DNA from 3 places in the Desulfoplanes sp. PS50 genome. Region 1 is predicted to be linked to each of the others. Evidence: riboswitches for the same ligand, from Rfam matches in the RefSeq annotation. Region 1 holds a riboswitch; each other region holds the start of a gene.

Region 1 (10,036 bases):
CGGATGCAACCGGCCGGAACCATTCCCGCAGATGCGAAAATGTGATCCACGCCCCGAGCAGGGTGATCAGGCCGAAGCTGACCAGTTGGGTCGTGGTGGTCACGGAGGCCAGGGTTCCTGTGACGCTTTGTTCGAGGACGTAATGAAGGGCCAGCACGCAGAGCGCCCCTGAAAACCCGTGGATCAGGGCGATGGACACCCCGAAGAGGATACCCCCGCCAATGGAAGCGTTTTGGGACAGAATATAGGTCATGGCAACGGCCTTGCCATGACCAGGCCCGGCCGCATGCACGACCCCGTAGAGAAAGGCGAAAAAAAGAATGAGGGCCAGAGGACGCCAGGATGTCCCCTGACGGGCCTCGCGGATCAGCCCCCCGAGTCGCTGTCTGAGTTCCTGCTGGTATGCGGCGATGCGGACGAACAACCCCGCAGGGATCGGTCTGTCCCCGGATTCGCGCACAGCAGGTCCTCCTCCCTGAAAGGGGTTGCCCGCAGCTGACGGGACAGCAGTACCGGCAAGCAGCATGAAAAGTGAAGTCGCTAGTAAAAATCTGGTCATTGGCGTTCCTTGAATGTGATGATGATGTCTTCGGGATAGATCTGACCGTAATAAAAGGCGTCGGCCGGATTATCCTCGATGTCCCAACCGACCTCGAATTGTTTTGCAGCGTTCACCTTCACCGGGTCCCGGGCGAGGGCTATGTCCGTGTAATACGTGTCATCGTACATGGAAAACCTGATCTCCTTGACAGTGGCCGCAGCCCGCACATGACAAGGGACGAAGAAGATATAGGTCATGACCCCGTCACGAAGAGTGGCGGAAAAATCCTTCACAAACTCCACAACAAAGGGATCGCCCCCGATGCGTATGCGGGTGAAATACCCGAATTCCCGAAGATTGGAAAAGGCCCCATTCCTGACCCCTTCCACCTCCTCCGGCTCGAAACAGTGATTGCCGTTTGTATCGAAATCATAGGCGATCATGTTGCTGAACATCTCGTCAAAGACCCAAGCGACCTTGAATCCGGCTAGACCATTATCGTCAAAAACCACGTCAATCCGTGCCTCCACATACACATGGGGATGGGCTGATACCGAACACGGCATCAGCAGGACCAGACAAATCAGAACCGGCAGAAAGACATTGCAGCGCCTGCTCTTCAAGCCCGGACCAACAGTGATTTTCAAAAGAGACAGGCAGGCGAACAACCAATAGAACATTCTCATGAAGCAGACACATCCTAAGAAAATACGCCAATGTATTAACGTGTTGTGGTTCTGTTAGAGAAACAAGGCATGCCTTGTTTCTACGGATACCGGATGGGCGGATAAACGGTTGCGCACACTGACGATATCCCCACGACCGATCGAAACAGCCCGTGCCACCCAATCATTCAGGACGAAAAATTTGCCCGGGATCAACCATGAGGTCAATGGTTGATCCCAAGACAGGCTTACTCTCATCCAGAATGCCTAAAATATCAAATTTTCCCCGTGATTGATTCCTACAAACGTCGCTTGACAATTTGTCAACGTCTAAATATCAATATATCTTTATATAGTTATACAAACAAGTATGCTTCAATCTCTTTCCCAGGAGGAAACCAAACCACACTATATTGTTTGATGCGCAGCGAGAAACGGAAGACGGTGAAAATCCGTAGCAGACGCGCTGCCGTGACCGGTCGATCCCGTCCGCAATCACTGAGGTTCCCAGTGCCTCGGGAAGGTTGTGCGACACCCGTGCATGTCGGGATATATATCTGATTTCATCAGACCGGAAGCCGGAAGACGTCTCGCAAGCGCCTGCCCACCTCGCGTCAAAGGTGACCGCAGTGCGGCCCGGTCAGTCCGGGACGCACACATGTAATCAAGGAGTTATCAGACATGCTCACACACACATTGGGATTCCCTCGCATGGGGGCGAACCGCGAACTCAAGAAAGCGGTCGAAAGCTATTGGAAAGCGGATATTACTGAACAAGAACTAAGGGCGAGGAGCGCTGCCCTGCGATTGCGCCATTGGCAGATGCAGGTCGAAAACGGCGTGGATCTGATTCCGGTGGGAGATTTTTCCCTGTACGATCACATCCTCGACATGTGCGTCACCCTGGGGGCCGTTCCGGAACGATATGGTCCCGCACCAGCGCCCTTGGACACGAATACCTATTTTGCCATGGCCCGGGGACGGGGCGGAACCGCTCCGGTAACGGCCATGGAAATGACCAAATGGTTCGACACCAACTATCACTATCTGGTCCCGGAATTCACCCCGGATCAAACCTTCTCCCTTTCCTGCGACAGGCTGATTCATCAGGTTCGCGAGGCCGGAAAGGCCGGCTTCAGGGCCAAGGCCGTGATCACGGGTCCGTTTACCTTTCTCGGGCTCGGCAAATCCACGGTTCGGGGTTTCGACCGCTGGAAACTGCTGGAGGAGATCGTCCCTGTGTACGTCCGTCTCGTGGAGACCCTGTCTCAGGAATGCGATTGGATACAGATCGACGAACCCATTCTGGTGACCGACGTGAACCCCCGCATTCTGGAACGACTCGGCGATGTTTATAGAACACTGGTTCAGGCTGCCTCCCCGGCAAAGATCATCCTGACGACGTATTTCGGTGATCTGGGCGAATCCCTGCAAACGGTTCTCTCCCTGCCCGTGGCCGGGGTGCATCTGGATCTGGTCCGGGCACCGTCACAGCTAAAAAGAGCTCTCGCAACCCTCCCTGAGGACAAAATCCTTTCCCTGGGAGTGGTGAACGGGCGCAACATCTGGCGTGGCGACCTGGACACCTGCCTCGAAATGATCAAAAAAGCCCACGCCGCACTGCCCGATGACCGTCTGATGCTCGCGCCCTCCTGCTCCCTGCTCCACGTCCCCCTGGATCTGGACCTGGAGACCGAACTCGACCCGGAAATCAAGTTCTGGCTCGCCTTTGCCAAACAGAAATGCCGGGAACTGGAGGTCCTGGCCAGGGCCGCTCGGAATGAGGATGTCGAGCCCGAACTGGCCGAAACCCGAACCATCCTCGATGCCAGAAAGACAAGCCATCTGGTGGTCAGCACCGCTGTAAAGCAACGACTAAAACAGCTGACTCCGGCCATGACCCTGCGCGCCTTGAGCTATTCCGAACGGGCAAAGATCCAGCGCGCCGGCCTCGGCCTTCCCCTGCTGCCCACCACGACCATCGGCTCCTTCCCCCAGACCGCAGACATCAGGGAAGCGCGCAGGCAATTCAAGACCGGCAAGTTATCGGAAGAGGGGTACAAGGCGATCATGCGCAGCCACATTGCCGACACGGTCAAACGCCAGGAAACCATCGGCCTGGACGTGCTTGTCCATGGCGAGGCCGAACGCAACGACATGGTGGAATATTTCGGTGAACAGTTGGAAGGATTCGCCTTCACCAAGCACGGATGGGTGCAGAGTTACGGCTCAAGATGCGTCAAACCGCCGATTATTTATGGTGACGTATGGCGTCCACGTCCCATGACCGTCTCATGGACAACCTATGCCCAGTCCAAGACCGAACGCCCCATGAAAGGCATGCTCACCGGACCGGTGACCATGCTCTGCTGGAGCTTCGTGCGTGACGACCAGCCCAGGGAAATCACGTGCCGCCAGATCGCACTGGCTATCCGCGATGAGGTCAGGGATCTGGAAAAGGCGTCCATCTCCATCATCCAGATCGACGAACCCGCCCTGCGCGAACGCCTCCCTCTAAAAAAGACCGCATGGAACGACTACCTGGAAACCATGGTCGAGTCCTTCAGACTGGCCACCTGCGGGGTGAAGGACGAAACCCAGATCCACACCCACATGTGCTATTGCGAATTTGAGGACATCCTTACCTGGATCGCAGCCATGGACGCCGACGTGATCAGCATCGAGGCCAGCCGCAGCCGGATGACCCTGCTTTCGGCCTTTGAAAACCAGGCCTACCCCCAGGAAATTGGCCCCGGGGTCTACGACATCCATTCCCCCCGCATTCCGTCCGAAGAAGAGATGACCGACCTCCTGCGCAGAGCCCTACGGGTCATCCCGAGAGAACGGCTCTGGGTCAACCCCGATTGCGGCCTCAAGACCAGAAACTGGACCGAGGTCGAACCCTCCCTGACCAACATGGTTCGTGCGGCCCGGACTGTACGAGGAGAACTGGAACGAGCGGCGTCATAAGAGACGCCCATAGAATCATGAAAGCAAGGCCCGTGTCCCGGAAATGGACGCGGGCCTTGCTGCGATTGTGCACAGCATCTTGCCGGACGGACCATATGTTTGCCCAGAAAATTCCATCGTTTTGGTCCGACCATCCACATGCTCACAACCCTGCCCTATCCCAGTAAAATGGCCAGGATTCCCGAATATGCCGTGACTCATCATGAAACGTCAAAAAACTCAGCGAGGCCGCGCGCATACTCGGCTTAATGGTCAAGGATCAACACCTCGATGCCGACGTATTCCGCCTGGTTCTGGATTCGGGAATCTACAAGACATACGCAGAACGTTATCTCAAGCCCGATAAGATCGATGAAGTCGAACAGACTGAAGGCAAAAAATCCCCGAGCCCAAAAGGCTCGGGGATTTTTTGCCTGCTGAACGGGGAACTATCCCCCGCATCGGACATGATCAAGACAGGCCGGATACCTTCCAGCTAGAACGTAATGCTCGCACCGAGCATAAAGTTGATCCCGGGCATGGGATATCCGGGCAGGTATTCATAGTCCTCGTCGGTGATATTCTCTCCTGCCACGTATACGGTGGCTTCATACCCTTGTGATTCGGGAGTGAAGGTATAACTCAACTTGGTATTGGCCAGAAAATAGGAATCGACCTCATCAGAGTTGACAGCTCCCTTTTTTCGCACCTGAGAATGCACGTACATCTCGGACATCCACGAACCGTCGACACTCAGCCGAAATCCATCCAGAAAACAATAAACCAGGCCCCCGTTTACCGTAGTATGTGGCGCATACGGGAGATCCGACGGGTCCGTATCAAGATAGGTCAATCCCGCAAACAGAGAAAGATCCCTGAGGGGATTCAGACTGACCGAGGCCTCGATGCCCTTGATGGTGAAGTCCTCGATATTGGAATATGTCGGTGGCGGGGGCGGCGGAGGAACAATGGCGTAACGGTCATGTCCGTCATCATAAAAAAATGTACACTCCACAAGGGCAATGTCCCCGATTTTCTGCCTGACACCGGCCTCGTAATGGTTCGTGGTCTCGGCATCGAGATCTTTCCACGAATCCTTGAGCATGGGGATCACCTTCTGGGACATATACACGACTTCGAGACCCGGATAGACGACACCTTTGGAATAGCCCACATGCATCTCGGTATCCCTGTATCCGACGATCAGGCCGGCATGAGGGGCTGTCTCGGAATCGTACACACTATGCTCGTAGTATCTGACTCCGGCAGAAGGAACGGCGTACCAGCCATCCCGGGAACCGATGGTCCAGTTCAGCGCCGCATACGGGGAAAGAAGATCGAAATGATGTTTGTCCCAGGAATCCGAACTGCCATCACTATAATCCGTATCGGACCACCCTTCGGTATAATCCCAGTCCACGCCCGCCAGAAGATCCAGACCGGCAGGCAAATGAATGGTCTGAGCGGCCTTTACCCCGTAAAACAGGAAATGGTAATACGCGTCTTCGAAAAGACCGCCTCCAAGGGGATCATTGAGCCAGTCACCCTCGCCGGAGCTCCTATAGTGCTTCACATACCCGTCGGTATTGTCGTACGTGTTGTCCAGGGTCAACGCTGCCAGCCAGGCCTTGGTCTTATATTTCCCCTCCTTGTCCGCAGACGAGGCATCTTCCGCCCCGGGATCTTTCGCCCAGTTGTCGCTTCCAAGTGAAAACAGGGAAACATCCCAGTTATCGGTCAGTTCGTACCCCAGACGGCCATACAGATTCTGGAGTTCTCCGTCGGCATCCTCGCGATGGCCCTCGGATGTTCTGTATCCCCCGCCCAGATAGTAATCAAACCTCCCCACCTTGCCCCCATGCTCGGCCGTGCCCACAAAAGTTTCATAACTCCCGCCGGAAACTCCGGCCTTGGTCACGTAGCCCTCGTCCTTTTTTTTCTTGGGAACAATGTTGAGCACGGCAAAGGCGTTACCGAAATACTGGGGTTGGGGACTCTTGTAGACCTCGATGGAAGAGGCGGGGTCGATAGGCAGAAGATCCAGCAACGGGTGGTTCCAGATCCCCATGTACATGGGTACTCCGTCGATCATTGTCTTGATCTCCGAACCGGGGCGACTCGATCCCATACCCCGAATAAAGATGCCGCCGCCATCTCCCCCGCCAAAAGAGCCTACTTTGTTGTATCGTGAGATACTGACCCCGGGAGTCGCCCTGAGAGCGGTCTCGATATCCTGGGCGTTGAGATCCTGTATCTGCGTTTCCGAAACAACGGTTTTCTGACTCGCATACGCGTCGAGTTCGTTGCCTTCGATAACCGGTGTAGCCGTGACAACGACCGGATCGAGGACCACGGCGTCCCCGTCCTGCCCTGCCCAGGCAAACCCGGGCAAAACGCACAACAGGACACCCCAAACAATCATCCTAACATTCATTCTGGACATACTGTCTCCTTCTACCCCATACTGGGGCCATACTCTCGCCTATGCGAGGGTTTACCACCGGAAGGGCGGCCGTTACTCCTGCCACAGAGGGCTGCCCTTCCCTGCCTCAGCCAGTTCAACACCCTGCAAATTTCAAAAAAGCGGGATCTCCCCCATTCCTGTCGTCACTCATGGCCATAGCACTCCAGACCGCGATCATTTTTTGATTGCGGACAAAAAGTACCGGGATTCACGGTCCTCTATGGACGTGACGTTCAATCCCGCCTCCTGGAAAAGCTTCCTCATGTCGGCTTCGTCGGGCATGAGATCGTCGGCCACAGCGGAACCGGCCTTTCTGTGGACATCGTTTATTTCGTCAAAACCGATGAAATGGGAGACGATCACCCTTCCCCCCGGAGCGAGCATGGCTGCGAACCGGGCCAGGGCTGTCTGCTTCTCATCGATGTGCGGAAAGACCTGATGGCAAAAAACGCAGTCGAAAAGTTCGCCATCAAAGGGAAAGGATTCGACCGCGCCGAGGTGGACCGTTGCGTTGAGACGTCCCTGAATCCGCTTCGTGGCCGCATCGACCATTGCAGAACTCACATCCAGAGCGATAACCCTGCCCTGCTCACCCACCCTGTCGGCCAGAATCTCCGTCAACCGACCGGTTCCGCATCCTGGCTCGAGGACCCGACATCCCTTCAGATCAGGCATCCCGGCAAACAGATCCCTCAGCTTAGTCCACTCTTCCGGACCATACTCGTCAGCGGCCCAGGATGCCGTCACCTGACCATCGAAAAACGCAGCCTTTTGCTCGTACATAATCGCGCTCCTTGTTTTCACATACCTGGCCGGACCTGCCACAGCTCCTTTAAAAATGTATCCGCCTGCCCAGGACACCGTTTGCGGAACGCAGGGCCCCGTAGAGAGGTTTACCCAATAGAAAATCATAGATGGCATCGGATTGTTCCGGGATGGCCACATCCTCGAACCGCTGCGGATAGAGGATCTTTCCCACGGCATAGGCATCCGCTATGACCGTTCCGATATTCGTCATGTACCAGTTAAAGGGATACAGAGAAAAAACGTTTCCCCTCTTAAAGGCATCGAGCTGGTCGTAAAAGCGCGGATGTTTCGTGTAATCCTCCCTGATGATCACGCTCCCCCCACCGTCCAGGAAAATCACCTCAGGATTCAAGGCCAGCAGTTTTTCCCTGTCGATGAAATAATGAGATTGCTTGCCCGGTACCGCGGCCACATTGTTCGCCTTGACCCAGGCAAAAGGCTGGTACCCGGCGTCCGTGCTCTCCAGCCCGTGTCCTCCTTTCCATCCGATTCCCCCGATATAGGTTCGAGGCTTGTCGGCTTCGGGGATCCCGGAAACCCTCGATGCGAGATCCCTGGCCGAGGTCCGGATGTAGTCCACAACAGCTCGGGCCCGATCGTCCTTGCGAAGAATCTTTCCCGCAACCTCCAGGGAAACATACAGACGTTCGTCAAAGGACCCGAAATCACCATAGGAAAGAACCACAACCGGAATGGACAGTTGCCGGGAAAGCTCATCGGCCTTGTCGGGCTGCATGTAGGATATGAAAATGAGATCCGGTGACACCGAAAGAATAGACTCCAGATCGGGTCTGCGATTGATGGAAGACACCCCTCCGGGACCGATGATCGGGAGTTTGGCGAGTTGCGGATTGGCCATCCAGTAAGGTCTCGCCTTGGGGAATCGTTTTTCTATCTCCTCGACCCCGACCACACGATCCAGGGCCTGCAAATAAGCGATCAAACGTAATGAGCCCGGAGCGACACAGACGATTCTTTCGGGAGTCTTCTCAATGGTGACCATCCTACCCGCAAGGTCCCGCACAGTGATCTCTCCGGCAAAACAATCGGAAACCACAACCAGGCAGACAAGCAACAGGGGCGGCAACCAACTCACGTTTTTCACTTCAAACCTCTCTGCAGTAATCATTCTAAGTAAAATCCAACATGCAAGCAGCTTGTTACAAGCGTTAGATATTCCATTTTTGTGGCTACCAGCTTGCGAGCTCATAAGCTGGTAAACAAAGAATTCTCTTTCAATCAGTCACCCAAGCGGACGTTTCCAAGATAGTTGTGGTTGAAGATTCAGCCATCTCCCGAGCGGACCAGAAGCATGAGAAAAAGGGGGGCTCCCAGAAAAGAGGTCAACACCCCCACTGGAAGCGAACCCGATCCCACGACCACTCTGCCCAACGTGTCTGCGGCCACAAGACACAATGCCCCCACAAGACAGGAAAAAGGAATGAGTATCCTATGGTCGGAGCCCGCAAGCAAACGGGCGATATGCGGGGCGAGAAGCCCCAGAAAGGCGATCACCCCGTGAAACGCCGTCACCAGTGCGGCCAGCACACTGGCGAGCAAGAGCCCGGTCATGCGAAGTCTCTCGACGTTCACTCCCAGGCTCGTGGCCACGTCGTCCCCGGCCAGAAGCGCGTTGAGCTCCCACCGCTTATGAAGATAAAACATCACACTCCCCACAAGAGCCACGGCAAGACCCCCGATCTCCGACCACCCTGAACGGGCCACATCGCCGAAGGTCCAGAAGACCACGGAAGCGACTTCGGTTTCCGAGGCGAGATACTGGACCAGAATGGTCCCTGAAGTGAACAGGGAGGCCAGGGCGACACCTGCAAGGATGACGGATCGGGGAGACATTTTTTTGGAGCGGGACAAGGCCAGGATGATCAGGGTTGCCGCCATGGCACCGATGAAAGCGAAAAAGGTGACCACATACATCCTGGATATGCCGAAAACCGCAAGCACGGAGAACAGCTGATCGGCCACGAATCCCGTATCCGTGCTCCATGCACCCATGCCGACGATGGCACAGGCCGCGCCGAATCCGGCGCCCTGACTTACTCCAAGGGTAAAGGGCGAGGCCAGGGGATTCCTGAGCAGACTCTGCGTACCCAGGCCGGCAAGTCCCAACCCGGATCCGGCCACGATGCCGGCCACGATCCGAGGCATGCGTATGTTCCAGACCACCACGCTTTCGGGACCTTCGCCCATGTGGAGCAGGTTCTCGACAACGGTTTTGACACTCATGTCATACGATCCCAACCTGACGGCGACAACGACCAGAGCGCACAGACAGAGGAGGAGTGCGTAGAAAAGAAAAATCCCCTGTCGCCTGCTTTTGATGTAGGCGCAGACCACAGCAGGGGAATCATGTTCATTCATTTTGATACACATAGGCAATAGAATACCTCACGAGGACATCTGCAGGGCCGCCCCTAAAACCGAACGTAATCCGACCGCACCTGAAGCGCCCGGAGCCAACCATTACTCCCCTCAAAAAATTACTCTATGCGTGATACTTAAATAACAAAAGTATGTAAACAAAAAATATTTTTATCATATTAATACACCACAAAAATGTATCAGATTTCATGTAATCAAACAAAAAATCCG
Region 2 (10,036 bases), on a different contig from region 1:
TCGGCGTCCAGAATGGACAGACCGTGACGGTCAGCAGTGGATCGGGTTCCTGCAAGGCCGTTGTTTCCCTGTCCGAATCGCTCATGCCCGGCGTCGTTGCCATGCCCCTCGGATTCGGCCATACGGCCTGGGATGAGTTTGCCGAGAACAAGGGCGACAATGTGTACAAGCTGATGGAAATAAAGCCTGAACCCGGGATCGGTATGTCCGTGTTCGGTAATCCCCAGGTACAAATCACCAGGGCCTAAGGAGAGAGGTAGTCCATAATGGAGCATAGTAAATCGAAAATCCGCTGGGGCATGGTCATTGACCTGGACAAGTGTACGGGCTGTGGAGCCTGTATGGTTTCCTGCGAGGCCGAGAACAACATCGCCCCAACCACTGATTCATCCAACAAGCTGCGCACGCTTTCCTGGATGCTTGTGTACGAATTGACCAATGAAAAACCCTATCCCGATCATGACGTGGCCTATCTGCCCCGTCCGTGCATGCAGTGCGGCAACCCCTCATGTCTGACAGTCTGCCCGGTCACGGCCGTCGACAAGAATGAGGAAGGCGGTATTGTCAGCCAGATCTATCCGCGCTGTATCGGTTGCCGATACTGCATGGCAGCCTGCCCCTACCACGCCCGGTATTTTAACTGGTTTGATCCCATCTGGCCGGAGGGAATGGAAAAGACCCTGACCCCGAACGTTTCTGTTCGTCCCCGGGGTGTGGCTGAGAAGTGTACCTTTTGTCACCACAAGTATGCCGAGGCCAAGGAGCGTGCCAGGGCGGAGGGTCGTGATCCTCTCCATCTCGAGGAAAACGATTTCATCCCGGCGTGTGTCGCAGCCTGCCCTAACGGAGCCATGCATTTCGGCGATCTGAACAATCCCGAGCACACGGTCTACAAGATGTCCCATGAAAAAAAGTACGCCTTCAGACTCCTGGAACGCTTGGGCACCGACCCGCAGGTCTACTACTATTCCAAAAGGGAGTGGGTCCGCCGTCAGGGTGACAACTACCTCAAAACCGAAAAGACCAAGGGAGCGTAGGCAATGATTGATGAAGCTTTGATACCCGAAGGGGTACAACGGTGTTCAGTTGGCAAGTTTCTGCTCTGGTTGGCATTTGTCGGGATCTTCCTTGGATGGGGACTGTACGGTGCCTTTGTCATCCTCTCTCAGGGACTCGGTACGACCGGGCTGGACAATTATTTTGGATTCGGTTTGTGGATCACCTTTGACCTGGCGGTCATTGCCTTGGGCGCGGGAGCCTTTTTTACCGGCTTTTTGCGCTATATCCTGCGCATCGACCAGCTCAAGAACATTATCAACCTGACGGTCATCGTCGGCTTTTTGTGCTATTCCGGCGCGATGATGATCCTGGTCCTGGATATCGGGCAGCCGCTTCGGGCCTGGTTCGGATACTGGCATCCCAACGTCCATTCCATGCTCACGGAAGTTATCTTCTGCATCACCTGTTATTGTACCGTACTGATCATCGAGTACGTTCCCCTGATCCTGGAAAACCGGGTCCTGAACAAAAACAGGTTCCTGCACCATCTGGCTCATAACTTCCATGTGTACATGCCGCTCTTTGCCGGCATCGGCACCTTTTTGTCCTTCTTCCACCAGGGTTCCCTGGGCGGGATGTACGGCGTGCTTTTCGGACGTCCCTATGCCTTTCGCGAAGGATTCTTCATCTGGCCCTGGACATTTTTCCTGTTCATCGCCTCGGCCATCGCCTCGGGTCCTTCCTTCACCCTGCTGGTGAACAAGCTCGTGGAACTCATGTCCGGCAAGAGACTGGTGGATGACGCGACCAAGGAACTCATGGCCAAAATCTCAGGGCTGTTGCTGTCCTTCTATATCTTCTGGAAGATTCTGGACACCTGGGCCTGGGCCACTGGAGTGCTGCCCAAGGCCGGACTGACCTTTGAGGAGATGTTCTTCGGTTCCGCCTACGGGCAATGGCTCTTGTGGTCCGAGCTTTTCGTCTGCGGTGTGGTTCCGGCAATCATGCTCGTGGTTCCGGGCATCCGTAAGATCCATGGTCTGATGTATCTGGCCGCTCTGCTCAATTGCACGGGCATTGTGATCAATCGTTTTGTCCAGACCGTCCAGACCATGGCCCACCCGGTGATGCCCTTTGATGACTGGCAGGTCTATTTCCCCAACTGGGCGGAATGGTCCACTACCCTCATGATCCTGGCCTATGGAGCGCTGCTCCTGAGTCTGTCCTACAGGTATCTGCCTATCTTTCCCAAGGAAAAGCAGCTCAACTCCTAGATCTTTTCTTCGGGACTCTCTGTATCACCAACAAGGCCGCCATTTGGCGGCCTTGTTGGTTTGAAACGGACCCGGGCCCTGACATCGTGGTGCAGATGAAAAATAGGCCCAGCGATTCATAGACAAAGAAAGATCCTGTGTGTTCGGACGCAGAGGCCAGGCGGCAGGAAGAGGATATAGGTCGATATATCGCGTTATCCAGAGGAAACCTGTTGGTTGGTTGTGGAAAACTGTTGATGGCATCGCTTGGGACCACACGGTGTGGTTTTGATGATTGGTTCCTCCAACCGATCGACCCGATTCAGGCAGTTGAACGTTTGGGTTCTCAAATACCAATTTTATCATTGCCAAAACCTGATCACGAAGATAAAAAATCAGACTTTGTCACCACTTCTTCAGGCCGCCCGGCAGGGCTTTGTCGGCAATCCGGTGAAATTCCGGAACGGTTCCGCCACTGTGAGCTCTAGCCCCTCTGATGACCGAGGACGGCTGGTGCGAGTCAGACGCCCGGCTTGAAGCATCTCCATGACCGGTTCCGCATCCGGAACCCGGCTCGAGAAATCCAATCATGTGTCGATCAGGGAGACCCCCTTCCCTGAACCATTCTTTCCAGATCACCCGTCTTCGATTGTGCCGAGGCACGCCTGTACTTCCTTGAATTGTCGGAAATCAGTGTCTTTTTGCGTGTCGTGTTCCGGGTGGTTGTGGAACAACCCTTCAAGAGGAATCATCGTGCCAGGAATTCATACCAAGCATATCATCAAACGTGACGGATCCATTGCAGAATGGAATGCAGCCAAGATTCAAACCGCCATTCACAAGGCCCTCCAGTCCCAGAAAATCAATGACATCCTTTTGGCCAAACGATTGACCAAGAGGGTGGAGCAATTGCTCGAGGGAGATGATTGCCCCCATATCGAGGATGTCCAGGACCGGGTCGAGCAGGTTCTGGTCCAGCAGAACCTCCCCCGGGTGGTCAAGGCGTACATCCTGTATCGGGACAGTCGCAGGCGGGCCAGGGAGGCTGAGGCGGATTTCGTGCGTGATACCATTGACGGGTATGTCCAGGAATTCGACTGGCGGTCCAAGGAAAATTCCAATGTCAGCCATTCATTCCAGGGGCTTATCCTGCACACCTCGGGGTCGGTCCAGGCCCGGTATGCCCTGGAGGCCTTTCCCGAGCACATTCGCCAGGCCCACCGCAATGGCTATTTCCACATCCATGATCTTTCCTTTGGCCTGGCCGGGTATTGCGCCGGGTGGAGTCTCAAGGATCTGTTGCTCGAAGGGTTCAACGCCCCGGGATTTTGTTCCAGCAAGCCGCCCAAACATCTTGATTCCGCCCTCATGCAGATGGTCAATTTCCTGGGTACGCTTCAAAACGAATGGGCCGGGGCCCAGGCCTTCAACAATATCGACACCCTGCTCGCTCCGTACATCGAACTGGACGGACTTTCCTACGAGCAGGTCAAGCAGGAGATGCAGAAGTTCATCTTCAATCTGAACACCACCTCTCGCTGGGGGGGACAGAGTCCGTTCACCAATTTCACCATGGACCTGCATTGTCCCAAATCCATGGCCGAGGAGCCTGTGGTCATCGGCGGCAAATATCATGAGAGTAAGACGTATAAAGAGTTCCAGAAGGGTCAGGATCTTTTTAACAAGGCCTTTTTGGAGGTCATGCTCGAAGGGGATTCCTACGGAAAAATCTTTTCCTATCCCATACCCACCTATAACGTGACTCCGGATTTTCCCTGGGAGAGCGAAGTCGGTGCGCTGCTTCTTCAGGTCACCGCCAAGTACGGAGCCCCCTATTTCCAGAATTTCATCAATTCAGACCTCTCCCCCGAGGACGTCAGGTCCATGTGCTGCCGGCTGCAGATGGACCTGCGCGAGCTGCGCAAGAAGACTGGTGGTCTGTTCGGTTCCGGGGACATGACCGGCTCCATTGGTGTGGTCACCCTGAACCTGCCCAAGTATGCCTTTTTGTCGCGGAGCGAGGAGGAATTTCTGGATCTGATCACGGAACACGCCGAGTTGGCGAGAGAGGCCCTGGAGCTCAAGCGCAAGACCATTTCATCATTTCTGGACCGTGGATTCTACCCCTTTACCCAGCGGTATCTGAAACAGGGATTCAAGAACCATTTTTCAACCATTGGACTGGTCGGTGGCCATGAGGCCTGTCTGAATCTGATCGGGAAAGGAATCGAGACCGTCCAAGGCAGGGAACTCATGGAGCGGGCTCTGGATCATCTGCGTGATCTGATGACCCATTTTCAGGAAGAAACCGGCAATCTGTACAATCTTGAAGCCACCCCTGCCGAGGGAACCTGCTATCGACTGGCCAAGATCGACCGGAGTACCTATGGGGATCGGATCATTGTTTCCGGAGGAGAGGATCCCTATTACACCAACAGCACCAATCTGCCGGTGGATGCGACCCCGGATGTCTTCGAGGCCCTGGAGCATCAGAACTGCCTGCAGACCCTGTACACCGGAGGGACGGTTTTTCACTGTTATCTTGGGGAAAACGTCAGGGATCTCGAGGCACTGAAAAAACTGATTGTTCGGGCCATGAGCAAGACAAAGATCCCGTATGTTTCCATCACCCCGACCTTCAGCATCTGTCAGGAGCATGGGTATATCTCCGGAGAACATTTCTCCTGTCCCGAATGCGGCAGGGACTGCGAGGTCTATACCCGGGTGACCGGTTTTTATCGGCCCGTGACCAAGTTCAACAAGGGCAAGGCCGCGGAATACCGGGATCGGGTGACCTACAAGATCGCTTGATGGGTAGCGGTGTCCCGGAATGTTTCGGGACACCGGATGGCATAGGGAGATGTTGCAACAAGGAGATGGGGCATGAACGGTTGGGAATGGTTGCGGGGGATCACTCCGGTCAGTCTGTGCGACTGGCCGGAACATGTCTGCTCGGTACTTTTTTTCGGGGGGTGCAATCTGCGCTGCCCAACGTGTCACAATGGGGCTATTGCATGGCACCCCCACAGCCTGCCGGCTCTCTCTTACGAAGAGACCATGCACGATCTGCTCAAGAGGCGGACCTGGCTGGACGGGATCGTTGTCACCGGTGGGGAGGCCTCGATCGTTTCGGGGATCGAAACGGTCTTCAGGGATCTCAAGCAGCTCGGTCTGCCCATAAAGCTCGATTCCAACGGTATGCGACCCGATTTGGTGAGTGGGTTTCTTGAGCAGGGACTGGTGGATTGTTTTGCTGTCGACGTCAAGGGGCCATGGGCCAAATATCCGGCCCTGACCGGGAGCAGAGTGGACCCCGGCGCGGCTCGCGCGAATCTGGAGGCCATCTTTGCCCTGGCAACGCGTCATCCCGACAGATTTTATTTTCGCTGCACCCGGGTTCCCGGACTTTCAGAAAGCGATCTTGTCCTGACCCAATCCTATCTACCCGAAGGGTTTGAGCTCATCTTGCAACAATACATCGAGCCGCCCGAGACGGATTGCTCCCAAGACAAATCCCTGGTCATGCCAAATGTCATCGCCAAAAATGATTTTTCACCAGGATATGATCATGCCTGAAAAAATCCAGAAACGAGATGGGCGTCTGGAAACCTGGTCGGTGGATCGAATAGCCAGGGCCATCTTCAAGTCCCTGAGTGCCAGCGGGATCAGGGATCCTTTGCTGGCCAATCGCCTGGCCGCCAGTGTGGAGGCGCACCTCAAGGAGGTTTCCATTCCCGAACAAGAGGATGTTCAGGACATGGTCGAGCAGGTGCTCATGGAGGCCAGGCTCTATTCCGTGGCCAGGAAGTATATCCTGTATCGGGAAAAAAGACGGGGAATCAGAAGCCAGGATCAGGCATTTCTCGATGTCAGGGATACCATTGATACCTATGTGAAAAACGGTGAAACTACCGGAAAGAACAGGGCCAGGCCCCACTCTTTTCGAGGTCTGTCCCGGCATCTTTCCGGATCGGTGCAAAAGCGATATGCCCTGGAACAATACCCCGAAGAGATCCGTATGGCCCATGAAAACGGTTACCTGCATATCCACGATCTCTCCTTCGGCATGGCCGGGTATTGTGCCGATTGGGACCTGCGGGCTCTGCTTCGCGAAGGGTTTGGCTTCAAGGGGGTGACCGCCTATGGTCCTGCCGATCACCTGGATACAGCCCTTGGTCAGATGATTTCTTTTTTGGGGGCCATGCAGGGTGAATGGGCCGGGGCCCAGTCTTTTTGTCATGTGGACACGATATTGGCCCCCTTTGTCCGTCGAGATGGTCTTGATTATACCCAGGCCCTTCGTTTGATGGGTAATTTTATTTTTGCGCTCAACTCTTTTTCCCGGGGGAGTGAACGGATTCCGATCTGTTCACTCGGACTTGACGGGACAATGCCCGCATGGCTGGAACAAGACCGTGTCGGCGTGCCCGAGGAGAGTCCGGGCCGAACCTACGGAGAATTCATCCCGGAAGCCGAAATGCTTAACAAGGCCGTTTGCGAGGTGATTGCCCGGGGGGATTATCTGAATCAACCTTTTGGATCGCCGGTTCTGTGCTATGATCTAGATCCCGATTTTTCCTGGAACAGCGAGTTGGGAGAAAGAATTGTTCGTCTTGCCGGGAGAGGACGTTGTCCCTACCTGCGGATGCGCAATGCAGAGAAAAAGAAAAGCTACAAGGAAGAGGCCTCCTCTGCCCCTGTTGGCGGATTGCAGCATGGGAGCGATGAGTTGGCCGGGGCGATCGGCGTTGTTTCCCTCAACCTTCCCAAGCTTGCATATCTGGCCGGCCGGGAGTCGGATTTTCTTGACCTGATCGGAGAATACGCAGAGTACGCGAAACAGGCCCTGGAGTTTAAAAGAAAATTTATTGTCGACTACATGGACAGCGGGATGTTCCCCTATTCGAGTCATTATCTCAAAAACGGGTTGCAGGACCATTACAGTATGCTGAGTCTGGTCGGAGGTCACGAGGCGTGCATGAATCTTCTTGGGACGGGCATCGCGACCCGGGAGGGGACCGCACTCATGCTCAAGGTCCTTGATCGTTTGAGAGCGATATCCACACAATTTTCCCGCGAGACCAACTCACCCCATACCGTGACCACTCTGGTGAACAACACGGCGTGTCGTCGCTTGGCCGGGATCGATGAGGAATTGTATGCGGAGATCGCTTTTTCCAACAATGGCAGCCCCCACTATACCAACGGCGTGAATCTACCCCATGGTCATGGTCTTTCTCTGGACGCAGAAATCAAACATCAGGCGAAACTTGCAACCCGTTTTCCAGGGTGTTCAGCGCTTGATATCGATTTGTGCGGCCGTGCCGCGGCCACGGATCTCCCCCTTATTTTTGAAAAGGTTTCCAAATACCCGGATATTTGTCTCATGCGAGTTCATGAGCAGGTTGCTCAGGAAAGACTGTCATAACAAACAAGAAAATTTCAAGCCGCACAATTTTGCCTTGCGCCCGGCATATTGCATTGCCTCAAGAGCTCTGCATACGATCTGCATAAGGTCTTGGCCGGATGTTTTTTGGGGATACGCGGAAAGGGAAAAAATGGACTGGATACCAATGGAAAAAACAGGTAGGTGTCCATGTCATGCTAGGCGGTAGGATGCTCTGGATAGGCAGTACAGATCTCAGGCAGACGAGGGGCGCATGCTGATTCGGTGTTGGGGGGCCAGGGGGTCCATCCCTGTTTCCGGGAAGAATTTTGAACGTTACGGGGGGGATTCTCCGTGTATCGAGGTCAGAGATCAGTCTGGAGGCTGTCTGATTATCGATTGCGGTACCGGGATGCGACGTTTGGGCATGCAGCTCATGCAGGAAGGAATCAGTGAATATTCCCTGATCATGACCCATTTTCACTGGGATCATGTTCTGGGATTTCCTTTTTTCAGACCCTTGTACAAACCTTCGACCAAAATAACCCTTTACGGATGGCCCGGTATCCAGGGGAACGTGCAGGAAAAGCTCTTCCATGTCATGGCCCCGCCCCATTTCCCCGTACCTGCCCGTGATATCAGCGCGACAATCGCAGTGATCCCTTGCCAGGAAACCACACTTCAGCTGGGCGGTCTGCATATCGAGACGATTCCTCTTAATCACCCCAACCAGGGGCTCGGATTCAGGATCACGGAGAATGGCAGATCCTTTGTCTTTTTGACCGATAACGAATTGGACGAAACCTATGAGCAGGGTTCATCCTATGAGGATTTCGTTGATTTTTGTCGGGATGCGGACCTTCTCGTGCATGATGGCGAGTATACCCGTGAAGAGTACCGTCTGACCAGGACCTGGGGACATTCCCGATATGTGGATGCCTTGCGATTGGCCGAAGACGCCGGTGCGAAGCGTCTGGGACTGTTTCACCACAATCAGGAACGAACCGATGCCGAAATCGACCGCATTGTTGATGCGTGTCGGAAGATGCTTGCGGACAAGGGTAGTTCCCTGAATTGTTTTGCCGTTGCCCAGGATATGGAGTGGTCCCTGGAATGACCAGGGTACCGTGATCCGGTGGGGAGAAACACTCGTTTGTCAACGTGTCAGCCCGACGTGCGGACTCTTTCAACTCTTATATGTTCGTTTTTCCTTCAGGCCGGAAACACGAGTACCCTCGTCATAATTTATCAATAATCAGCCGAAGATTTCTGGCAAGGGCCTAGCGATAGATTCCCTTGGCAAATTGGGCGGCAAGGGGTTTGTCCCACGCCGTCAATTTGCTGAAAATCGTGTTCAGGTCGATGCCATGCGCCTGACAAAAAGCAGCGAGTGCCTGCCCGTCGGGAAAGGTCTCGATACAGGAAATGGTACCCTGGCAGTGGAGCTGGATGGTTCCATCGGGGTTTTTGGCGATCCGAAAGGTGGTGCTGTGGTCCGTGATCTCAAGAAAAGAGGCCATGGCTGATTCCTCCGTGGATTGTAGCGTTGAAAGAAACGTGTCGAGGGGAATGCCTAATGTACGATTGATTGAAAAATCAAGAAAAAAGGGTTCGCTGGAGGGCGCCACTGGTCGGAGGGCGCGTGGTTTATACAACTCCGGGGTACTGAAAGAAAATGTTCTCGGGCAATTGCCAAACACACGAGAACGTTATATGGGGTGAAGAAATCAAACATATATGGAGGTATTATCATGGCTATTGTTATCGATGTCGATGAATGTCTGGGCTGTGAAACCTGTGTTGAACTGTGCCCCGAGGTTTTCAAAATGGATGATGCGGGCGAAAAGGCGACGGTCATTGATCCCGATTCCACATTGGAGTGTGTGGATGAAGCCATAGACAGTTGTCCGGTAGAGGCCATCTCCAAGGAATAACGATCTGTGTCATGAAGGTGTACAAGAAAGAGGGTCAAAAGCCTTAAGGTTTTTGACCCTCTTGTGATTCATGTACACTGGGGAACAGTGTATGGCGTTACATACAGGTCGTGATGCAGAAAGCTGACTCACGAAACGATGCAGATTTTTGAAGACTTCATTGAAAAATCGGATACAGGGTTGGAGATACCCGATATCCATCCGCTCCGGGAAGATCGGTTCACCGATCGCGAGGAGACCTAAAACAGGCTCCAGACCATTCTTGTGGCCAAAATAAAAAGGAGCAGGGCAAAGCATTTTTTGAGTTTGAGCACGGGCAGGCTATGCGCTGTTCTGGCGCCAAGGGGCGCTATGGCCACGCTGGCCAGGACAATGGTACCCAAGGCGGTCAGATGGATGAAGCCAAGGCAGGAGTCAGGCAGCCCCTCAACCATAAGCCCGTTGAGCAGGTATCCGGTTGCCCC
Region 3 (10,036 bases), on a different contig from region 1:
AAAAAAGACGAGTTCGGCACCTGCCTGTTCCAATGCGCGCAGATTTTCCCGGTAATAAAAACAAAAGGCCTGGTCCATGGCCACTCCCAAACGGATTCTGGCTGTTTTGGGCGGGATTGTTTTCCGGGAGGGCACGAGGGCAATGGCCGGAAGATGGGTGATCATTTCCCGGACATTCATGGCCGAATTGATCCACTGGAGCATGGTCCGGGTTCTTTGTTCGGTGTCCAACTCATGGGCCATGACCAGCCCCAGGTGCCGGGAGGGAACGTTCAGGGCATCATTTCTGGGCAGACAGCCGAGTACAGGGATGTTCAGATTTTTTGCCATGGCCTCTTTGAGCAGGGCTTCATGCCGGGGACTGGCCACGTTGTTGAAGATGATTCCGGCAAAAGTGATGTCCGGATCAAAGGTCACATAGCCTTTGACCTCGGCGGCTGCGGATCGTCCCATGCCCCTGGCGTCCACCACCAGGATGACGGGAATGTCCAGGATTTTGGCCAGCTGTCCGGCCGATCCCTGTTCCGTGGTGCCTGAAAACCCGTCAAAAAGTCCCATGGCCCCTTCCACAATGCCCACATCGCTGCCGTGCAGATGGCGGGCAAAGATGTTCCGAACCGTTTCGGGATCAAGCATCCATCCGTCCAGGTTGTGGCTGGGCACGCCGGTGACGGCCTGGTGGTGGCCGGGATCGATGAAATCGGGTCCCGCCTTGTAGGGCTGGACGCGGATGCCCGCCTCGGCCATGGCCGCCATGAGCCCCAGGCTCACAGAGGTCTTGCCGCAGCCGCTGCGGGTTCCGGCGATCATAAAGGCCCTGGCAGAGGGATGAACGGTTGTCACAGGATACCCTCTAGCGTTTGACCAGAAGCAGGGACAGATAATGGGGGTGCTCGGTGATCTCGTCCAGGTCGCGGGTGATCCGCTCGTCATGGTGGCCCAGACGGGATACGAACACGGTCTGCTTGTTCCGGTCGTGGCGGGTGATGATCTGCTTCAGGGCATCGAAATTTTTGTAGGCCTTGAGGATGACCCCGGTATCGGCCATGTCCAGGGTCCGGGCGAGTTGTTTTTCGTCCCCCACCCCGGAAAAGATGACCAGGTTCTCTCCGGACTCGGTGAGCACGGTCTGCGTCCTGGCGGCGGCCGCCTGAAAGGAGGTGATCCCGGGGATGATCTCCACCGGGACTGCCGGGCGGACCCGCTGGACCCCCCTGAGCAGGTAGCCGAAGGTGGAATAGATCATGGGATCGCCCAGGGTCAGGAAGGCAAGATTTTTCCCCTGGTCCAGAAGCTCGATTGCTATGCCCGTATTTTCCTCCCAGGCCCGGGAAAGCGCGTCCCGGTCCCTGGTCATGGGGAATTTGAGCCGTTTGATGTGCACTGTTTCAGGCAAATGGGGCTCGGCAATGGATTGGGCCAGGGAGTATTCGTTTTTGGAAGACGAGGCGGCCAGGACCACGTCCACCAGGGCCAGCCGTTTGATGGCCGCCAGGGTCAGCAGGTCGGGATCGCCCGGGCCCACGCCTATGCCGTATAATGTTCCTGATTCGTTCATGGATATGTCTCGAGCAAAAAGGTTGTCCGCAACAAACAGGGAAGCGGATTCAGACTGCAGGACAAATCTGTTTCATCCAAGTAGTTGGAGTGGAATGGCCGGCTCGCCCCGTTTGGGCCGGTTTGAAACTCCCTTGCCGGCCTCGTACCATCAAGCCGTTGCTCAACACCGGCGAGGCGTTCCGGCAAGATGCCGGACAACGGCTTGATGAACGATGCCTGGCTCGGTCAGACAGTCAAACCGACCCAAACGGGGCGAACCAGCCATTCTCATCCGTCATAACGTCCGTGCCGCAGTCCGTGCCTGTCCGTGTTCGTCCACATACCCGCCTTATTCCCCCGGGTGCAGAATATCCGCCAGCATTTCAACGGCGTCGACCGTTCGTGGGCCGGGCCGGGAAAAGAGGTGTTCGTCCACCTCGAGGACGGCACCCGAGCGCACCGCCTGGATGGTCCTGAAATGGGAACGCTGGGAAACCGGGACCGGGTTGGGGTTCATGGGGCCTTTCTGGACCAGATAGACCTCGGGGTTCAGGCCGACCAGCTCCTCTTCCGAGAGGCGGACCAGTTTCTTGTTCAGAAAAACGCAGTTGGTTCCTCCGGCCAGGTGGATGATCTCGGAGACAATGGAGGCCCGGCCCGCGGTCAGGAGATTGGGATAGCGGACCTCGAAAAAGACCCTTGGCCGTTTGGGATCGGGCCCCAGCCGCTTGTGCACCCGCTCCAGCCGATCGCGCATGGTCGCGGTCATGCGGTCGGCCTGGTCCCTGGCGCCGGTGATCACCCCCAGCCGGTCGATCAGCGCATAGAGGTCGTCCATGGTCTGGACCCGGAAACATGCCGTGGGAATGCCCTGGGCAGCGATGGCGTTTACGGGTTCGCTCTCCCCTTTGCTCCCGGCCATCTGCAGGACCAGGTCGGGCTTGAGTCCCACGACCATCTCCACATTGGGGCGCATGTGCGTGCCGATGGAGGGTTTGTCCGCAAGGGCCGGGCAGAAGGTGTCCGCTTTTGTTCGGGCAACGATCCTATGGGCAAGGCCCATGTCCACGAGGATCTCGTTCAGGGCTCCGTACAGACAGATGATCTGCCGGGCCGGCTGCTCCAGGGTGATGGTCGTGCCGAAATCGTCGGTTATGGTCACGGCGGCAGCCTGCACCGGGAGCAGGCTACCGAGGATCACAAGGACGAAGCCCATGACCCGGCAGGGGCAGGCATTGGGGAATGCCCATGACCGGATGGGAAAAGACCGTGAGGTCGGCATGATAGATCCTTGAAAGATGGGTTTGGGTGAACACCTCGTCCACGGGTCCGTCAAGCACGATGCGTCCCTGTTGGAGAAAGACGAGGCGGTCGCAGTACAGGGCGGCCAGGTTCAGGTTGTGGATCACGCTGACAATGGTCATGCCCTCGGCGTTCAGCCCCTTGAGCAGATCGTGGATTTCGGTCTGGGCCCCGACATCGAGACCCGATGCAGCCTCGTCCAGGATGAGCAGCGGGCATTGCTGGGCCAGGGCCCGGGCGATGAGCACCCGCTGCAATTCCCCGCCGGAGAGTTCGTTGGCGAACCGGTCGGTCAGATGCAGGGCGCGGGTTTTTTCCAGGGCCCAGGTCACGGCCTGGTCATCTGCCGGGCCGTATCCGTGAAAAAAGGTCACGTAGGGATAGCGGCCCATGCGCACCAGGGAGGCGACCCGCATGTCAAAGATCGATTCCAGCTTCTGGGGAATGCAGGCCATGATCCGGGCCCGCTGTCTGGGACCAAGTTCCTGGAGGGGGTGACCGTCCACCCGCACCCGGCCCGTTGTCAGGGGCAGGGTTCCGGAAATGGCCCGGATCAGGGTGGTCTTGCCGCTGCCGTTGGGGCCGAGGATGCCGACCATTTCGCCCCTGCTTATGTGCAGATCGATCCCTGCGAGAACCGGATGTTCCCCATAGCCGCAGGAGAGGTCATATGCCCGGATCATGAGAAGCCTCCATGCCCCTTGCCCTTGAGAAGGAGGCAGAAGAACGGTCCCCCCAAAAGTGCGGTGATCACGCCCACGGGAAGTTCCACGCCTCCGGGCAGAAGGTTTTTGGCCAGGACATCCGACCAGAGCAGGAGCAGCCCCCCGCCCAGTCCGGACATGATCAGCAGAGGTCGGTGTTCCGATCCCTGGAGCAACCGGATGAAATGGGGAACCACCAGCCCGACGAACCCGATGATTCCGGAAACGGCCACGGCCGCCCCGGTCATCAGGCTGGCTCCCAGAAGGAGCATGATCCGGACCCGTTCCACGTCAACGCCCAGGTGGTGGGCCTGAAGATCTCCCAGACAGAGGATGTCCAGTTCCCGGGAGTAGCGAAAAACAAGCACAAGCCCCAGGACCATGTAGGGAATGAGCAGTCCCACATGGTTCCAGCCCCGACCTTGGAAACTGCCCATGATCCAGAAGACCATGGCGCTGACCGCCTCCTCGTCCAGGGCCTTGAGCAGGGAGATGAGCGCGGCCAGAAAGGTAGCCACCACGATCCCGGCCAGAATCAGGGTTTCGCGGCGGAGTTCCCCGTTGATCCGACCCAGTCCGATGACCACCACCAGGGCCCCCAGGGAACCGGCCAGCCCGGCCAGGGGAAGCAGGCTCAAACCGAACACGGTCCGTGAAATCCCCAGATAGATGACCAGGGTGGCCCCGAAGGCCGCACCGCTGGAAACCCCCAGGGTGAAGGGGTCGGCCAGGGGATTGCGCAAAAGTCCCTGAAACACGGTACCGGCCACGCCCATGCACGCGCCCACCAGACAGGAAAGTACGATCCGGCTGAGGCGGATGTCCAGAACGACCACCTCCCAGGAGGGATCTCCGGACAGGTCGCGCGCACCGATCACTTCCAGGACCCGGGTCCACAGGATGGACATGACCTTGTTCGCCGGAATGTCCATGGGGCCGAACAGGCAGGCGGCAAGAATCGATCCGGCAAGGACGGCAATCAGGATGATCACCGAATGACGTAATCTGGGGCCTTTGCGCCTGATGGTGGGTGATTCGGTGGGCATGGGGTTCGTCCCGGGACGTGGCGGGTAAAAGGTAATCAACCTGTAGGGGCACGGCGCGCCGTGCCCGTGTTGGTATCCTGGAATACTCTGCATTTGCATGCCAAGATCAAAGGAGGACCAACGGTTTGTAAAGAATGTTTTTCCGCACCTCCCGGGGTGCGGAAAAACGAGGCACGGCACGCCGTGCCCCTACGGGGGGAATTGTTTCCCAAGGCGTCCGGAAGGGATGCCCCGACCTTGCGCAACGGCTTATTACAGATGGGCCATGGCGACCTTGAGGTGATCGATCCAGAGATCCACGATGGCGTCGTATTCGCCCGTTCCCTTGAGCACGGGGACGCAGGTGATCCCGGCCCCTGTGAGCACGGATTTCCAGGAATCGTCCTCGTCACCGGCCATGTCGTTGCGGGCGTGATCCCCGGCCACGGACATCAGGGGCAACAGATAAGCCTTTGTGATCCCGCGCTGTTTCAGCCCGCTCAGCACATCATCCAGGGTCGGGCTGCCTTCAACGGTTCCCACGAAGACATTGGGATCCATCCTGGAAAAATAATACTGCAGGGCGGGGTAGTAGATATTTGCCGCGTGCGGGGTGCCGTGGCCCATGAGCACGATGGCCTCGTCGGCTTTGCGCTCTTTGGGAAACTGCGCAGCCATGATTTTGACCGCCTTTTCCACGTCTTCCGGGGAATAGAGCAGCGGGGTGCCCACGAACACGGTTTGGATCCCCTTGGGCATAGCCTCGAACCGTTGGGCCGTGGTTTTCAATCCGGTGTATTCCTTGCCGGGAATGGTGTGCAGGGACTGAACCGCCACATGGGTGAAGTCATCGTCCATCATTTTGGCCAGTCCCTCGGCCGGGGAGTCGATGTGCGTGCCTTCCTTGGCCAGTTTGTGGCGGATGATCTTTGAGGTGTAGGCCCAGCGGACCTCCACCCCGGGAAAGGTTTTTTTGACCCGGGTGTCGATCGTCTTGAATACGGTTGCGGCCTCGGGAACCGTCGTTCCAAAGGCGACCAGGAGGATGCCCTTTTTTTCGGGCCGGGGTTGGTGGTGGCCGTGGGCCAGGAGCTGACCGGCCTGCAGAACGAGCAGACAGACCGCAATGAACAGAACGCGTGTGATACTCTGGGACATGATCTTGCCTCCATGGGAAAGATCGGGCTTGTGTGCGGGAATAAAAAAAACCTCTCCCTGGGCAATGGCGCACGGAGAGGTTTTTTGAAAATCCCCTGGGATCTTTTCCAAGCAAAGCCCCGTTACTGGAAAAGAAGACGCAAATGGCCATGGCTGGGCGGGTCTTCCGGCTCTTCTCCTCTCTGACTCGGCCTTCCCGGGGGTGTCCCAGTGGCACGCAGGGAGTCAGAGATTAGGGGGAGAATCACGGCGGCGGGTCCGCTCCCGATTTGCACGGGATTCCGTTCTTGGGCGGCAGGCGCCCATTTTTTTGCTGCTGCAAAGTTCCTGGGACCTCCTGTACGGAGGGCTAGGTGTCCGTATCCGGACAGAGCAGCAAGGTGTTTTTCACCCAGCTGATCTCTCGAGTATTTCAGAAGGGCTGGAGCGTCAAGCGGGCAGGGACATGATCCAGGACTGATGTGTATGCATGACAGGCTCACCCCGTCCGGACCGGATTGAAACTCCCTTGCCGGCCTCGTACCATCACGTCGTTGTTCGATACCGGCTGGATGTTTCTGAAAGATGTCGGGCAACGACGTGATGAACGATGCCTGGCTCGGTCAGACAGTCAATCCGGTCCGGACGGGGTGAGCCGGTCATGCTCTTCAGACGGGTGGATGAGAACAAATCTGTCGTGGACGGTACAGGGGATTATCCTGCACTCGTCACGCCCATGCCAGATAGGGCAGCGCCACAACAATGATTGTTCCGATACGCAAAAGCTGGCTCAGGCAGAGCTGTTTCAGGGCCAGGGAAGGGGAGAAGATGCCGGCCTGGGCGGGAAGCTGGTGGCGCAGGGCCCGGATGGGGGTGGCGGCTATGGTCCCGATGATCAGGGCCAGGACCGTCTGTTTGACGCTCAGCACCCCACCGTCCAGAAGCGCACCTGCCGCGGCCGCACCGGAGGTGAATTCCGCGGCCAGGGTGACGATGACTACGCTGGCGCTCTCCACGGGAAAAAAGTTCAGGGACAGGGCGTGTGCCAGACCGGTACGCAGGTATTCAAAAAATCCCAGATGGTTGAGCAGAAAAACGATGATGTAGATCGGGATCGTGTAAAGAACAATGCGGGTAAAGCGTTTTTTGAAAATCGTTACAAAACCTCTGCTGCGGGAGGGGGTGGTTGATGTTGCTTCTCTGTCTTCGGGTGGTTCGGCGGGCCGTGAGGGGTTGTTGCCCAGGGTTATCCGGCAATAGACAAGCACGAGCAGGCTCTTGAGTCCGGCAGCGGTCAGGCAGATTCCCAGGTAGATGAGGCCTGCGGTCTTGACCAGGGGGGCGATGATGAAAAAGGTGGTTGGAAGATGGACCAGAAAGACCGGGAGCCCGGTGTTGACCAGGTAGGTCAGGGTCATCTCTCTTTTGGTGATACGTCCTTCCTTGTGGTATCCCGCAAGCAGGGTATTGGCGGCCAGGTTGGAGGCAAAGGCGGTCACAAAGGCGGTCGAGCTTTCATCCTTGAGTCCGAAACGACGCATGATCGGCCTGGCGGGCAGGGCCAGTTTGTGTGCCCATCCCAGGCTTTCCATGGCCTGGCCTGCAAAGAGTCCGATCCCCAGATAGATGAGAAGCCGGACCAGGGGGATGACAAGTCCGGTCTGCAGATGTTCCCGGGTGATCCCGGCATGGTCGGGATCGAGCCGGATCAGGGCGATCAGCACGAGGATGATGGACCCGAATACCAGGATCGGGATGATCTGTTTCCCTCGAAAGCGAGGGCGTCCCGTCCGCATCGGCAAGGGGTGAGCATGTCCGCGTTCGAAGGGCGTTGTTTTTCCTTCAGGCTGTTCGGTCCTGGAATCTTGCGTGTTTGGTTGATAATGCATAGACGGGTTGTTTTTGAAAGATACTGGTTGTCGGATATATACGTGCTACGTCATGACGTATTTGTGACAGGAACGATCTTGCGGAGGCTGCATCTTCTCCGGCAATGTCGAGACATTTTGTTGACGGCAGCACACGAGAGGTTTTTCGCCCAAGGAGGCAGACCATGACCATGCGTACCCTGACTGAAGTCATTGAAGATATCAAACCAGCAGACACCCTCATGTTCGAACAGGCCAGGAAACGTTCCAGCCAGTTGATCATCCCGCCCCGGGCCCTGGGTGATCTGCTCGATATTGCCGAGCGTTTGTGCGCGATCTCGTCCACCCTGCATCCGGTGATCACCTCGAAAACGGTTCTGGTCATGGCCGGAGATCACGGGGTGGTCGAGGAAGGGGTCAGTGCCTTTCCCCAGGAAGTGACCCCTCAGATGATCGGGGCCTTTCTTCAGGGCATCGCCGGGGTCAACGTGCTGGCCGATCATGCCGGAGCCCGGGTCATGGTGGCCGATCTGGGCGTTGTCGCCGATCTCGATGATCTGGCCCTGGCAAACGCGGATCGACTCGTGATCCGAAAGATCCACAAGGGCACCAACAATCTGGCCAAGGGCCCGGCCATGTCCCGGGATCAGGCGGTCATGGCGGTCATGGCCGGGTTTGAACTCGCTTCGGACCAATATGAGGCAGGGGTGGATATTCTGGCCACCGGGGATATGGGTATCGGCAACACCACCCCGTCATCGGCCATTGGAGCCGTGCTGACCGGGGGATCCCTGGATGTCATGGTCGGCCGGGGCACGGGCGTGGACAATCCCGGGCTGGAACGGAAAAAGGATGCTGTGCGCCGGGGCATTGCCATCAATGCACCCGATGCGTCGGACGGGCTGGATGTCCTGGCCAAGGTCGGGGGGTTCGAGATCGGCGGGATCGCCGGAATCATCCTGGCCGCAGCCTGTCACAGAAAACCAGTGGTCATCGACGGGTTCATCTCCACGGCCGGGGCACTCATCGCCCATACGCTCTGTCCCGTCTGCATGGAATATGTCTTTGCCGGTCATGCCTCGGCCGAATCGGGACACCGGGCCATGCTCGACTACCTCGGGCTTGAGCCCATTCTTCAATTGGGCATGCATCTGGGCGAAGGGTCGGGTGCGGCCCTGGCCTTTTCCATCATGGAGGCGGCGGTCAAGTCGTTTACCCGGATGAAGACCTTTGAAGAGGCCGGGATTTCTCCGGGGTGAGTCCACGGCGCGCCGTGCCCCTTGTATGTTCGATATTGCGGGCGGACCGGGAAAAGAAGACCGGGCCGCCCTTTTTCATGCCCGTCTGCTAGACGATCAGGGCCAGAAGCACGGCCGCCTGGACGATTTCGTTCAGGGCACCGATCATGTCTCCGGTGATGCAGCCCATGGTGTTTTTGTAGAGCCGGATCATTCCCCAGACCGCCACGGCAAAGGCGAGGTTGACTGTGACAAAGGTGACTGCCGGCAGCAGGATCGCACTGGCGCAGATCAGACCCGCGCACCAGGCATAGGCCGGGTTCGCGGTCCCGAACAGGTTGGATGCCATGCCACCCTGGGGGCGGCCGTAGGGCAGGGATCTGACTCCCAGAAGCATGGCCGTGCGGCTGTAGATCGGGGCGAGGAGGAGAAAGCGCCAGGTCTGATCCCGTGTCGTCAAGGTGGCCAGGGCGGACCAATCCAGAATCAGCACGGCAATCAGGGCGATGACTCCCCAGGTTCCCAAACGACTGTCGCGCATGATCTCCAGGCCCCGCTCCCTGCCCCTGTGGGCCAGAATGCCGTCGGCCGCGTCGGCGAGTCCGTCCAGATGGATGCCCCCGGTGATGATGATGAGAAAGACAAGGTCCAATGCGCCGCATACCAAAGGAGGAAACACCTGGGAGATCGATGCGTCGAATCCGGCCAGGAGCAGGCCGATCACCAGCCCCACAACCGGAATCCAGGCGAGCATGGTATGGTCCATGGGCTTCAGTGTTCCCCCGACGGGGAGGATGGTCAGAAAGGCCAGAGTCTGCCGGAAGCCGTTCATGACGAGGCCCCCTTGATTGCCGGATTTGATGCATCCTTGATGGTTACAGGAATGCCGGCCACGCAAAGGATCACCTTGGTGACGGTTTGCGCCAGCCGCTGATTGACCAGTCCGGCCAGATCACGGAACCGTCTGGCAGGGGGGTTTTCCGGGACAATGGACCAGCCGGTCTCGTTGGTTACCAGGATCACCGGGATTCTGGCCAGTTGCACGACCTGACAGAGAAGATCCACCCGTTCGAGGATGGCCTCGTCGTCCAGGTTCTCTTCCAGAAGGTTTGTCAGCCAAAGGGTGATGCAGTCCACCAGAATCACGTTGCAATTGTCCTGGGCCGTTGTGATGGCAAGGGCAAGTTCGTTGGCCTCCTCGATCGTGGTCCACGAAACGTCAC

Evidence for each region. A riboswitch is a leader RNA that binds a small molecule or an ion and turns the genes downstream of it on or off. The one in region 1 is predicted to bind cobalamin.
Region 2: another riboswitch for cobalamin. It lies ahead of ACTVJH_RS01055 (ribonucleoside triphosphate reductase); the one in region 1 lies ahead of metE (5-methyltetrahydropteroyltriglutamate--homocysteine S-methyltransferase).
Region 3: another riboswitch for cobalamin. It lies ahead of ACTVJH_RS13785 (sirohydrochlorin cobaltochelatase); the one in region 1 lies ahead of metE (5-methyltetrahydropteroyltriglutamate--homocysteine S-methyltransferase).

What each region holds. Positions count from the first base shown of each region.
Region 1 is NZ_JBSPZA010000023.1:4,139-14,174, reverse strand. It holds gene ACTVJH_RS10855 (HoxN/HupN/NixA family nickel/cobalt transporter) at 1-559, opposite strand, end outside; gene ACTVJH_RS10850 (DUF1007 family protein) at 556-1,227, opposite strand; cobalamin riboswitch at 1,643-1,793, shown strand; gene metE (5-methyltetrahydropteroyltriglutamate--homocysteine S-methyltransferase) at 1,888-4,176, shown strand; gene ACTVJH_RS10840 (hypothetical protein) at 4,425-4,655, shown strand; gene ACTVJH_RS10835 (TonB-dependent receptor) at 4,652-6,598, opposite strand; gene ACTVJH_RS10830 (class I SAM-dependent methyltransferase) at 6,794-7,402, opposite strand; gene ACTVJH_RS10825 (iron ABC transporter substrate-binding protein) at 7,452-8,522, opposite strand; gene ACTVJH_RS10820 (FecCD family ABC transporter permease) at 8,711-9,805, opposite strand.
Region 2 is NZ_JBSPZA010000001.1:231,659-241,694, forward strand. It holds gene qrcB (menaquinone reductase molybdopterin-binding-like subunit QrcB) at 1-248, shown strand, start outside; gene qrcC (menaquinone reductase iron-sulfur cluster-binding subunit QrcC) at 267-1,037, shown strand; gene qrcD (menaquinone reductase integral membrane subunit QrcD) at 1,041-2,273, shown strand; cobalamin riboswitch at 2,654-2,803, shown strand; gene ACTVJH_RS01055 (ribonucleoside triphosphate reductase) at 3,006-5,063, shown strand; gene ACTVJH_RS01060 (anaerobic ribonucleoside-triphosphate reductase activating protein) at 5,136-5,828, shown strand; gene nrdD (anaerobic ribonucleoside-triphosphate reductase) at 5,821-7,680, shown strand; gene ACTVJH_RS01070 (MBL fold metallo-hydrolase) at 7,913-8,755, shown strand; gene ACTVJH_RS01075 (hypothetical protein) at 8,919-9,158, opposite strand; gene ACTVJH_RS01080 (ferredoxin) at 9,390-9,572, shown strand; gene ACTVJH_RS01085 (sulfite exporter TauE/SafE family protein) at 9,812-10,036, opposite strand, start outside.
Region 3 is NZ_JBSPZA010000037.1:2,260-12,295, reverse strand. It holds gene ACTVJH_RS13810 (cobyrinate a,c-diamide synthase) at 1-843, opposite strand, end outside; gene cobI (precorrin-2 C(20)-methyltransferase) at 854-1,558, opposite strand; gene ACTVJH_RS13800 (ABC transporter substrate-binding protein) at 1,889-2,821, opposite strand; gene ACTVJH_RS13795 (ABC transporter ATP-binding protein) at 2,727-3,524, opposite strand; gene ACTVJH_RS13790 (FecCD family ABC transporter permease) at 3,521-4,591, opposite strand; gene ACTVJH_RS13785 (sirohydrochlorin cobaltochelatase) at 4,844-5,839, opposite strand; cobalamin riboswitch at 5,890-6,011, opposite strand; gene ACTVJH_RS13780 (nucleoside recognition domain-containing protein) at 6,436-7,503, opposite strand; gene cobT (nicotinate-nucleotide--dimethylbenzimidazole phosphoribosyltransferase) at 7,761-8,834, shown strand; gene cobS (adenosylcobinamide-GDP ribazoletransferase) at 8,923-9,645, opposite strand; gene cobU (bifunctional adenosylcobinamide kinase/adenosylcobinamide-phosphate guanylyltransferase) at 9,642-10,036, opposite strand, start outside.